3 regions of the Paenibacillus sp. HGF5 genome follow, and region 3 is predicted to be linked to each of the others. Evidence: riboswitches for the same ligand, from Rfam matches in the RefSeq annotation. Region 3 holds a riboswitch; each other region holds the start of a gene.
The links. A riboswitch is a leader RNA that binds a small molecule or an ion and turns the genes downstream of it on or off. The one in region 3 is predicted to bind thiamine pyrophosphate.
Positions count from the first base shown of each region.

Region 1: it holds a riboswitch for thiamine pyrophosphate, as region 3 does, so the genes downstream of both, HMPREF9412_RS25065 (ECF transporter S component) here and HMPREF9412_RS02815 (YkoF family thiamine/hydroxymethylpyrimidine-binding protein) in region 3, are expected to answer to the same signal.
Region 2: it holds a riboswitch for thiamine pyrophosphate, as region 3 does, so the genes downstream of both, HMPREF9412_RS22775 (ABC transporter substrate-binding protein) here and HMPREF9412_RS02815 (YkoF family thiamine/hydroxymethylpyrimidine-binding protein) in region 3, are expected to answer to the same signal.

Region 1 covers NZ_AEXS01000153.1:47,897-51,168, forward strand. The annotation lists gene HMPREF9412_RS25060 (ABC transporter ATP-binding protein) at 1-859, opposite strand, end outside; gene HMPREF9412_RS25065 (ECF transporter S component) at 852-1,481, opposite strand; TPP riboswitch at 1,573-1,685, opposite strand; gene asd (archaetidylserine decarboxylase) at 1,851-2,654, shown strand; gene HMPREF9412_RS25075 (SDR family oxidoreductase) at 2,752-3,272, opposite strand, start outside.
Region 2 covers NZ_AEXS01000144.1:3,268-6,539, reverse strand. The annotation lists gene HMPREF9412_RS22785 (ABC transporter permease) at 1-695, opposite strand, end outside; gene HMPREF9412_RS22780 (MTH1187 family thiamine-binding protein) at 692-985, opposite strand; gene HMPREF9412_RS22775 (ABC transporter substrate-binding protein) at 1,075-2,106, opposite strand; TPP riboswitch at 2,227-2,336, opposite strand; gene HMPREF9412_RS22770 (VOC family protein) at 2,511-2,894, opposite strand; gene HMPREF9412_RS22765 (GGDEF domain-containing protein) at 3,152-3,272, shown strand, end outside.
Region 3 covers NZ_AEXS01000019.1:18,297-21,568, reverse strand. The annotation lists gene HMPREF9412_RS02820 (nucleotidyltransferase domain-containing protein) at 102-800, shown strand; gene HMPREF9412_RS31905 (hypothetical protein) at 918-1,013, shown strand; gene HMPREF9412_RS02815 (YkoF family thiamine/hydroxymethylpyrimidine-binding protein) at 1,087-1,689, opposite strand; TPP riboswitch at 1,774-1,876, opposite strand; gene HMPREF9412_RS02810 (nitroreductase family protein) at 2,060-2,662, opposite strand; gene HMPREF9412_RS02805 (ABC transporter permease) at 3,182-3,272, shown strand, end outside.

The DNA of each region.
Region 1 (3,272 bases), on a different contig from region 3:
CTGCCTCATGCGTGAGACTTCCCAGCTCATCGCCTGGCGCGTCTACCGGAGCAAACAGCTCCCGTCCTGCCCGAGACTCCGCATAATCCTCCCATACGCCGGGATACCAGATGCCATACGCCTGAAGCTCGCGCGCATATTCGGCGAATATCGCTGCCGGCGGGCCATCGCCCAGAATGGCGCCATCCGGGGTGAACAGCACCACGCGGTCCACGTATTGAGCCATTTCTTCAATCCGGTGCTCCACGATAATCAGCGTACGCCCTTCCGATACGGCCTTCACCGCAGACCAGATTTGCTCCCTGCCTTCCGGGTCGAGCAGCGCGGACGGCTCATCAAGGAACAGCACCTCCGGCTCCAGCAGAAGGGCCGAAGCCAGCGAAAGCCTCTGCTTCATCCCCTGCGACAGATGACTGATCGGCATATGCAGCTCCTGAAGGTCAAGCCCTACCTCATGCAGGACGGCTTGCATTCGCTCCTTCATCTCGTCGCGGGGAACGCTGAGGTTCTCCAGCACGAAGGCCAGCTCTTCATCCACGTACGGCATGCAGAACTGGGTATCCGGATCTTGGAATACATATCCCCAAGAGCGAGGCACCAGCTGAGCTTCGCATTTCATCGGCACCTCCGTGGCGCGGGGAATCATCCCGCTAAGCACCTGAAGCAGCGTGGATTTGCCGCAGCCGCTCGGACCGAGCAGCAGCACCTTCTCCCCCCGGGCAGCCGAGAAGGACAAGTCCTTAAACATCAAACGCTCCTCGCCCGGATACTTCAGGCGCAATCCCTCCACGTGCACGGCCTGCTCCGTAACCGCCTCGGCGGTTGAAGCCGAAACCCAGCGGGCGGCGGTTTTAGACATGGCGCGGATCATCCAGTGCTTCGTAATCCTTCTTGGACGCGGGGCGCAGCAGCGATGTGACGCCCGTACGGTCGAGCGCTTTGGCCAGCAGCAGCATGAGCAAGCCGGCAATGACGGCGCCGCTGAGGATCCGCATGCCATACTTGGCCAGGAACATCCAGGTCTGCAGATCATCGGTATAGCTGTAATAGAAGTCCATCACCATCGAGCCGACCGCCGCGCCGGCCCCGGCAATCGCCACCGTCCACGCCGAGGTGCTCCGGTAACGGAACGCCGCGAATACCAATTCCGCGCCCAGCCCTTGAATGAGGCCGTACAGCAGCAGCGTCAGTCCCCAGCCGCTGCCGAACAGAACTTCCACGTGGGCCGCCGCCACCTCCGCGATGATAGCCACTCCCGGCTTGCGGATCAGCAGGTAAGCGAGCGTGGCCGCTGCGAACCACATGCCGTATAACAGTTCATCCGCTTCGAAGAACAGCGGTTTCAGCAGATTGTAAACCGATCCCCAGAAGTGATAAATGACGCCGAGCACAAGCGATACCAGCACCGTCACCAAAATATCGCTTAAACGCAGCCCTTTTCTAGGCTGTACCCCCAATTTCTCTCGCACTGACGTTCCCATAACAACACATTCCCCTCTCCACCGCTATTTTTGTATGAACACAACAAAAAACCGTCTGGAAAAACGCGCAGACGGAAAAATAGGCCCTATGTAGGCAGGGTCGGATATTCTCTACGCTGGCATTACCCAGTTCAGATTAACGGTCAACAGCGGATAGCAGCTGCAATCTCAGCCTGATTCACTCAAGCCCCCGTATTCCCTATTCGGTTTCATGTTAATCTTAAAATACACATTCGTTCCCCAATTAGCAAGAACCTTTTTTCAAAAATGGCTATTTATTGATTTCCGGCTCATTCTATGTCAATATCAGAGTGATTGGCTTTTCCACCAACGTTTTATTGCCGACACCTATGCACAAAGGAGAATGACATGGCTAAACAATTGCTGCGTCTGATGACCGAGCTGTCCTCCCGCAAGTGGCTGTCCCGCATTATGGGGCATTGTTCCCACAGCCGGCTGAGCCGTCATCTAATACCTGCATTTATACGAATCTACCAAATCCCGGCGCATGAAGCGGAGAAGGAGATCCACGAATACCGTTCGCTGAACGAATTCTTTTCCCGCCGGTTAAAAATAGGCCTGCGCGCCATAGACGACACCGCCGATGCCATGGTAAGCCCCGTCGATGCCACGATTTCGGCGATGTGCACCGTCAACGCCGGCACCATTCTCAGCGTCAAGGGACAGGATTATACCCTGAGCGAGCTGCTCGCCAAGTCACCGAGAATGGAGAATTACATCAACGGTTATGCATTCGTATTGTATTTAAGCCCGACCGACTATCATCGCATACATTCCCCGGTAACCGGCATTCAAGCGGAAAGCGAGCATTTGAAGGGCCGGGTATACCCCGTGAACGATTTTGCGATGACCCATATCCGGAACGTGCTCAGCCGCAACGAGCGTCTCATTACCTATATTGCCCATGAATTCGGCGAAGTTGCGGTCGTGAAGGTCGGAGCCATGAACGTAAGCAGCATCCGTTATGCCGACGAGAGCGTGAAGAAATACGACATCGGCGACGAACTTGCGTACTTTGAATTCGGCTCTACCGTCGTGCTTTTGACGGAGAACGGCACGTTTACTCCGCGCGGCGACTTGGAGCCGGGCTCCAAGGTGAAGATGGGGGAACTGCTTGGTTTGCTGCACCCTTCCACAGCCCGAAAAGGGTAATTCCTTTCTCCTTCCAAGCACCGCGCTACAAACTCCATGAAACATTCGACGGATGAATGATTAATGCCGGCCCAGCATGCGGTAGCTGCATGAATGTTTACCGCCTGCTCAGCAGCCGGTAAATGATCCGCTGAAACAGCCGATCCGGCAGCACGCCCTTGATCCGCGCGGTCATCCGCGTGCCTCGGGGCAGCGTATAGCGGAACCTGGGCTTGGACATAGACGCGATTCTTGCCACAAGCCTGGCTACCTCCTGTGGATCCCCGCTTCCCTTGGCCGTCCGCTCGGAATAGTCCAGCACGCCCTTCAGCAGAGCGTTGTAGGGTGATCCTTCCTTAACCTTTAACTCCCCAAAGCTCTTATTCCAGATCGGCGTGCCGTAGGCACCGGGCTGGACCAGCACGACATCAATGCCAAAGGGCATCAGTTCCATGGACAGGCTCTCGCCGAACCCCTCCAGCGCAAATTTGGACGCCGCATAGGGACCATAACCCGGAAAGCCGACCCTGCCGCTAATGCTGCTCATGAGAATGATTTTGGACCGTCCGGACTTGCGCAGCAGCGGGAGCATATGCTGCGTCACCGATACGGTCCCGAAGAAATTCGTCTCCATCTGCT
Region 2 (3,272 bases), on a different contig from region 3:
AGGCTGAGCAGGACGATGATCAGAATGGCAACAAACACCCGGTCCGTGCGGTAGCCGGATTTTTGCAGCATCATGTAGTAGCCGATGCCCCGGTCTGAGCCGATCCATTCCCCGATCACCGCACCCATGACCGAATAGGTGGCCGCGATGCGGATCCCGGAGAAGATGGAGGGGAGCGCATGCGGCAGCTCCAGCTTGGTGAAGATCTGCCATGAAGTGGCTCCCGCCATCTGCATGTAATTCATCATGGTGCGGTCGGTACGCGCCAGTCCGTCCAGGGCGGCAACGGCTACGGGGAAGAAGCAGACCAGGGTAATCACGATAACCTTGGGCAGCATGCCGAAGCCGAACCAAATCATGAGGAGCGGGGCGAGAGCGATCGTCGGCACGTTCTGGCTAAGAATAAGAAGCGGATAAAGGGCAGTTTTGAGAAAAGGCACCAGATGCAGGGCCAACGAGATGACAAGGCCGATCGCCGTACCGATCATAAATCCGACCAGGGTTAATTGCAGCGTGGCTAGCGTATGCTGAAAAAGACCGGAGGCGCCGGTGGCGGCTTCATGCCCGATGGCCGTCGGCGCCGGCAAAATATACGGCTCTATATCGAATACCGATACCGCGGCCTGCCATACCGTCAAAAAGAAAAGGACCGCCGCAACGGGCGGCCAAACGGAGCTCCACCAGCCTTTTCTCATGGACGGTATTTCTCAGTCAGCTTATCCATGCTGATGCCGCCCGGATGGTGCGCGATTTTGACCTGGGATATGACGCTGGGACTTCCCGCTTTCACCAGCGCCTCATGCATGCGCTCAACGATCTTCAACAGCTCGGAAAGCTCTCCTTCCAAGGTGGTTTCGAGCGCATGGACCTCGTATTTCACGCCCGACTCCTGTATGACCCGGATCGCTTCATCCACATAAGGAATGCTGTCGCCTCCATCCGGCGTTCTGGGTATCACTTGTATGCTCAAGAGGGTGTTTGCCATCTAAACTCATCCTTTCATGCAAGCTATATTGTAATGGAAGAGAGGCAGCCTGCCATGGCAGGCCGTCTCTCTTCCAAATTAAATGCATCCTATGGTTTTTCCGGTAAAAATTCATTGGTGAAGGCGCTGTCCGCATCGAGCTCCTTCTCGAGCAGCTTGCGTTCAAACATCCAGTCTGCATACCCCGACCATACTTCGGCTTTCTGCTCGCCCCAGCGGGCAGCATCATCCTGATAGCGGGGACTCAGCCATTTCTGGCTGGCAAGAACCAGCTCGGCATCCAGCTCGGGAACGGCCTTCGTCAGCAGCGCAGCTGCATCCTCAGGATGTTGAATCGCGTAGTCGTATCCTTTTGAGGTCGCCCGCATGAATGCTTTGACAAGCTCCGGGTCCTCCTGGATCAGCTTCTCGTTCGTTACGATCACCGGCGTGTAATAGTCAAGCTGCTCGGAGTAGTCCTTCACATAGATCATGTCAAGCGGCTCGTTCCGGAGCTCGGCTTCGATACCGGTCCAGGCATAGAAGATCCAGGCAAAATCAATATCGCGTTTGACGGCCGTAAAATAATCGGCATCGCCCATGTTAACCATATTTACTTTGCTGACATCGGCACCGTCGATCTCCATGATGGATTTCATGACGGCTTCCTCAACAGGCGAGCCCCAGCCGCCGTAGGATTTCCCTTCAAAATCGCCAGCCTTGACGATCCCCTTGTCCTTGGGGGCGGCAAAGCCGGATGTATTATGCTGAATAATCGCCGCAATGGAGACGAGCGGCAGACCTTGGGTTCTGGCAAGCGTGACGCCTTCCTGGTAGCTGATGCCAAACGGCACCTTGCCGGATGCGACCAGCGTATCCGTTCCGCCGGCCCCCGGCTGGACGATCTGGACGTTAAGCCCTTCTTCCTCGTAATACCCGAGCTCCTTGGCCGCATACAGTCCGGTGTGGTTTGTGTTGGCCGACCAATCGAGCATCAGCTGTACATCGCGGAGCTTTTCGGCCGCCTGGCCGTCTGCGCCTTCGGTACCTGTGTTTTCGTTCTTTCCGCCTGTACCGCATCCCGCCGCAACCATCAGCAGGGCGCAAGCGAGAAGCAGTGCCATCCATTTTCCCCTCTTCATCGTATCTTCTCTCCTTTGAATTCTCTTCTCTTTCTATGACCTCGTTAACTCCACAAAAAAAGCGCCCCGAATGATATCAGGACGCATGACGGCGTAAGTGTATACCACGGCAAATCATAGCTGCCGCAAACATGGACTTCCTACGCTGGCATTACCCAGATCAGGTGTAAGGGTCAGTATCATCGGATACACTCTCAGCCGGCCAAATTCCAGCTCCCCCGGGATTTATGAAGTTTCGGACGTTACATCCGTTATTATAGTCCTAACGCAAAGACCTGTCTAGTTCGGAAGGGGATGCGAACGAGGCAGGTCTTCGTATTGGACATGGCTTGTGCAGTTGGAAGAATGAACCCCGTTAACCATTCACGGGATGAAGCAATTAATAGGATCCTGTTCGCCAGCGGTTAGCGCTGGAAGAACTCAATCCATTCTCCTTCGGGACCGTGCACGAAGAAATAGCGGTACCCGTTCGGAAGCGTTACGATTTCCTCGTCAAGATGAGGTACGTCCAGTCCCTGAACGCGCGCATATTCCGCTTCGATATTATCGGTGCTGACGGCAAAATGATGGACGGTGCCTTCTGCGGGAAGCGTGTCGCTGTAACCCTGAATAAGCTCGACTTCCGTTTCGTCGCTGCCGTTAAATCCGAGGAATGCCAGCTGGATGACGCCATTGGTATGGGTAAGGCGATCCTTCAGTTCAAGTCCTACGACGTTTGTGTAAAAAGCAATCGTGGCTTCAAGGTCCCGGACGACAATGCCGACATGATCCAATCGTTTCTGTGACAAGGCAAACACCCTTTCCGATTCATATGAGATATGACTGAAATATTATCACATAATTCCTATACGTCAAGTGGGTCTTGAGGACGACAATTTTTGGGTGCGCGATGGTTTAATAGAGTAGAATCGACGGTCTTTCTTTCATTTCCTCTTCTTTACTTTTAGGTGGGTAAAAAGTATCATGAGAACTATAACTATTAATTCAAAAGACCTAACAAACAAGCATTGAAGAAAGCTTGCCTTTTGGCCGAGGAGGAATGCTTATGAGTCCAACTCCAGCAGATCATCTGTGGATTCGACTCGCCGTCACATATGCATTCATTCAGATAATGACCGTTCTGTGGATGCCTGATGCTTTATTGCTTCAGCGTGTTCTAGTCATTA
Region 3 (3,272 bases):
TTTATTTACCATATGATTCAGGTACGTTTGGGGTTTTCGTTGAATTTAATATTTTGAGCCCTTTTTTGTGGCGGATGAGAGAATTAATGGAGGAAACGTCCATGAGACTGGAACCGACGGAGGCAGCGATACGCGTCATGCAACGAAATTATCCCGACTGCTTGCTTGCCGTACTTGGCGGCAGCGCGAGCAGTGGCGAATATAATGAACAATCCGATCTGGACATCATCGTCATTGAACGGGACGGACATGACTTCAGCAGGAAGACGATCGAAGCGCATGGCTGGATCGCGGAAATATTCATATTGTCCTTATCCTCCTATCGCGAATATTTCGACGTGGGAGTGCTGGCGGCGAATCCGTCTTTACAGCGGATGGTCGCCGAAGGTACGGTGCTGCGTTCGTTGCCTGAGGGAGAAGAGGTTCGGGCGGATGCCCGGAGTGATTTGAATTACGGCCCCATGCCCTTGTCGCCGAGCGATATTGCCGAATACCGCTACATGCTAACCGAGTTTTTGCTGGACTTGACAAGTCCCCGCAGAGAAGGCGAAAAATGGTTTACGGTACACAAAATAGCATCGACTCTATGCGAATTCGTGCTGAGGGCAAACCGGGAGTGGACGGGTGAAGGGAAGATGCTGTTCCGTTTGTTCAACGGCTATAGCCCAGCCATGGGGGATCGACTGGAGGCAGCGCTTCTGGCGATTTATCGGGAGGACGATCCTTCGGACCTTATTGCAGTGACGGAGGAAGCGCTCAGCCCGTACGGAGGCAAGCTGCTGGTCGGTTATGAGGAATAAATAAGCCCTGCATAAAAAAAGAGGGGGGTACATTAGCCGTGACGCTCGCCCGCCACAAGCAATAAGATAATAACGTGATTAACTCACGTCATTCTTTTAAATCCAGGAGGGATCTTCATGAGCGGAGCATACGGCGGCGCATGGGGCAATTCAGTAGGAACTATATTGGTTCTCTTTATCCTGCTCGTAATCATCTTGAGTGCTTGGGTTTAAACACCGTCAATATTCTTGCCTGCAATCGATAAAGGCCCGGCGCTTGCCGGGCCTTTATCTGTTGGAAAGGACCTTAAGCTTTGGATTTGGGAGATGGGCTGTGGGCCGAAACCACCGCGGTCATGACCAGATGGCTGCTGTCGGATTGAATCGCATGTTGGAACGCGTCTTCGAGTGATCCGAACACCCGGGACAACGCCCCGTCCAATCGGCTGGCGTAATGAACGCTTCCGCCGAATGTGCCCGCTGCCTTCGCACGATCCACTTCTGCGTAAATGACATCCATGTAATCGGCGCTACCCATCGGGTAAAGCGCGAATTGGCAGGCCGTTTCGATATCGGCGTGTTCCCCGATATCGTGGTTTAAGCGGGTCGAATCCTCGTCCATATACGCATCGGCATCCGTATCGCCTGGGCAGCCGATAGAATAAGTACCGTTAAACACCGTGTGCACGCCGCTAGCCGCGGCATGAGCGAATATCGCTCTCGTCACATCAAACACATGCTCCGCACGTCCGCGAATACAAGTGCTTACATCATCCGTTTGGATCCAGACCTTTTCCGAATCCACGGAACGAAGCGCCTCCGTGATCACTTCCACGAACCGATCCGTCATGGGAAATACCGAGAACCGGCATCCCACGATCCGGCTCGTTCCGCATACAAGCTCATTCATAAATTTTTTCCTCCCCATTGTATAAGTCCACGCAAAAAAACCGCACCCCATGAAGAAGTGCAGTTATGCCTACGCAAAAAAATAAACATAAATGCTACACTTCCCCACGCTAGTATGATCTAGATCGGGTGATAAGGGTTAACGGCAGCCCGCCGTCTCTCAGCACATGGCACCCCTAGTACAGCCAAACATCAAATATGCAGTTGGTAATCAAGCTGGCTCCAAGAACTTCCGAAGATCAGAAGGCGAAAGGCCTGCTTCCTGTGTTATTGTATCGTTTTGGCGGCAGGTTTTCAATGGCAGGGCACCATAAAAAAGCCGCCTGCTCCAATCCTCTGGACTTGGATAGGCGGCTTATGCCGGCTACGGCTTACTTGTATACCTTCACGCGATCTTCAAGCGGCGCAAATTCTTTTTCGCCCGGATCTGCAACCGGTTTGCCGAAAGGCATTTGAGCGATCAGCTTCCAGTTTTCCGGAATGTTCCATTCGGACTTCACTTTCTCGTCGATCAACGGGTTGTAATGCTGGAGGGATGCGCCCAGGCCTTCTGCCTCGAGGGACGTCCATACCACGAATTGCAGCATGCCGTTGGATTGGTTCGACCAAACCGGGAAATTGTCGGCATACAGCGCGAACTTTTGCTGCAGGTCGGCAACTACGTTATTGTCCTCGAAGAAGAGAACCGTGCCGTATCCAGCGCGGAATGCGCCCATTTTTTCAGCTGTGGATTTGAAAGCCTCTTCGTCTCCGACAACTTCTTTCAGAATGCCTTCGGTCAGGTTCCACAGTTTGTCATGCTGTTCGCCAAGCAGTACAACGACGCGTGCGCTTTGGGAGTTGAAAGAAGACGGAGTATATTTAACGGCTTCATTAACAATCTCCTGGATGCGTTCGTCGGAAATGACCGGGTCTTTGCTGATGGCATAATGGGAACGACGATGCTTAAGTGCTGCTGAAAAATCTTTAGACATTGAAAAAACCTCCTGATGTAATCATGTTTGCATAAGCCTGATAACAAAGATGTCCTTTAATTCAAGCAAATATGCATGTTGAGTTGAATTGCTGTCGTTGAATTATCATTTCACATTAACTTACGTTTAGTTAGAAATAATAATTATGTTAGCATATTAATATAACTTAGAGGTATTGTCAACGCTTCGAAGGAAAGTTAATTTATATTTTTTATACCCGGTTACTGAGAATTAAATCAGCTTCCAATATGTATGTATTTCGGGAACCCCGAATCTAAGCAGCTCAGCCTCAGCGATATAAAATTGATCTCGGCGAAACTCCATATTATGAACAAATCATGAACAAATGATACTTGGATGAACAAATTAAATGATTTTCATTCTCAATTATACTTGTCGACTGAGAATGAGAATGATATAATCCATATCAGAACGCAATTGATAATCAATCTCAATGAGAATGGTTGGGGAATTGCTGACTGCCGGGTTTCGACAGACATACGCATAGAAGGAAGAGCCATGAAGATTAGATACTTATTCGCAGCCGTTGTGGTACTCTCCATAATTTCGTTATTTATTGGAGTTAAAGAAATCTCGCCACTGGAACTGT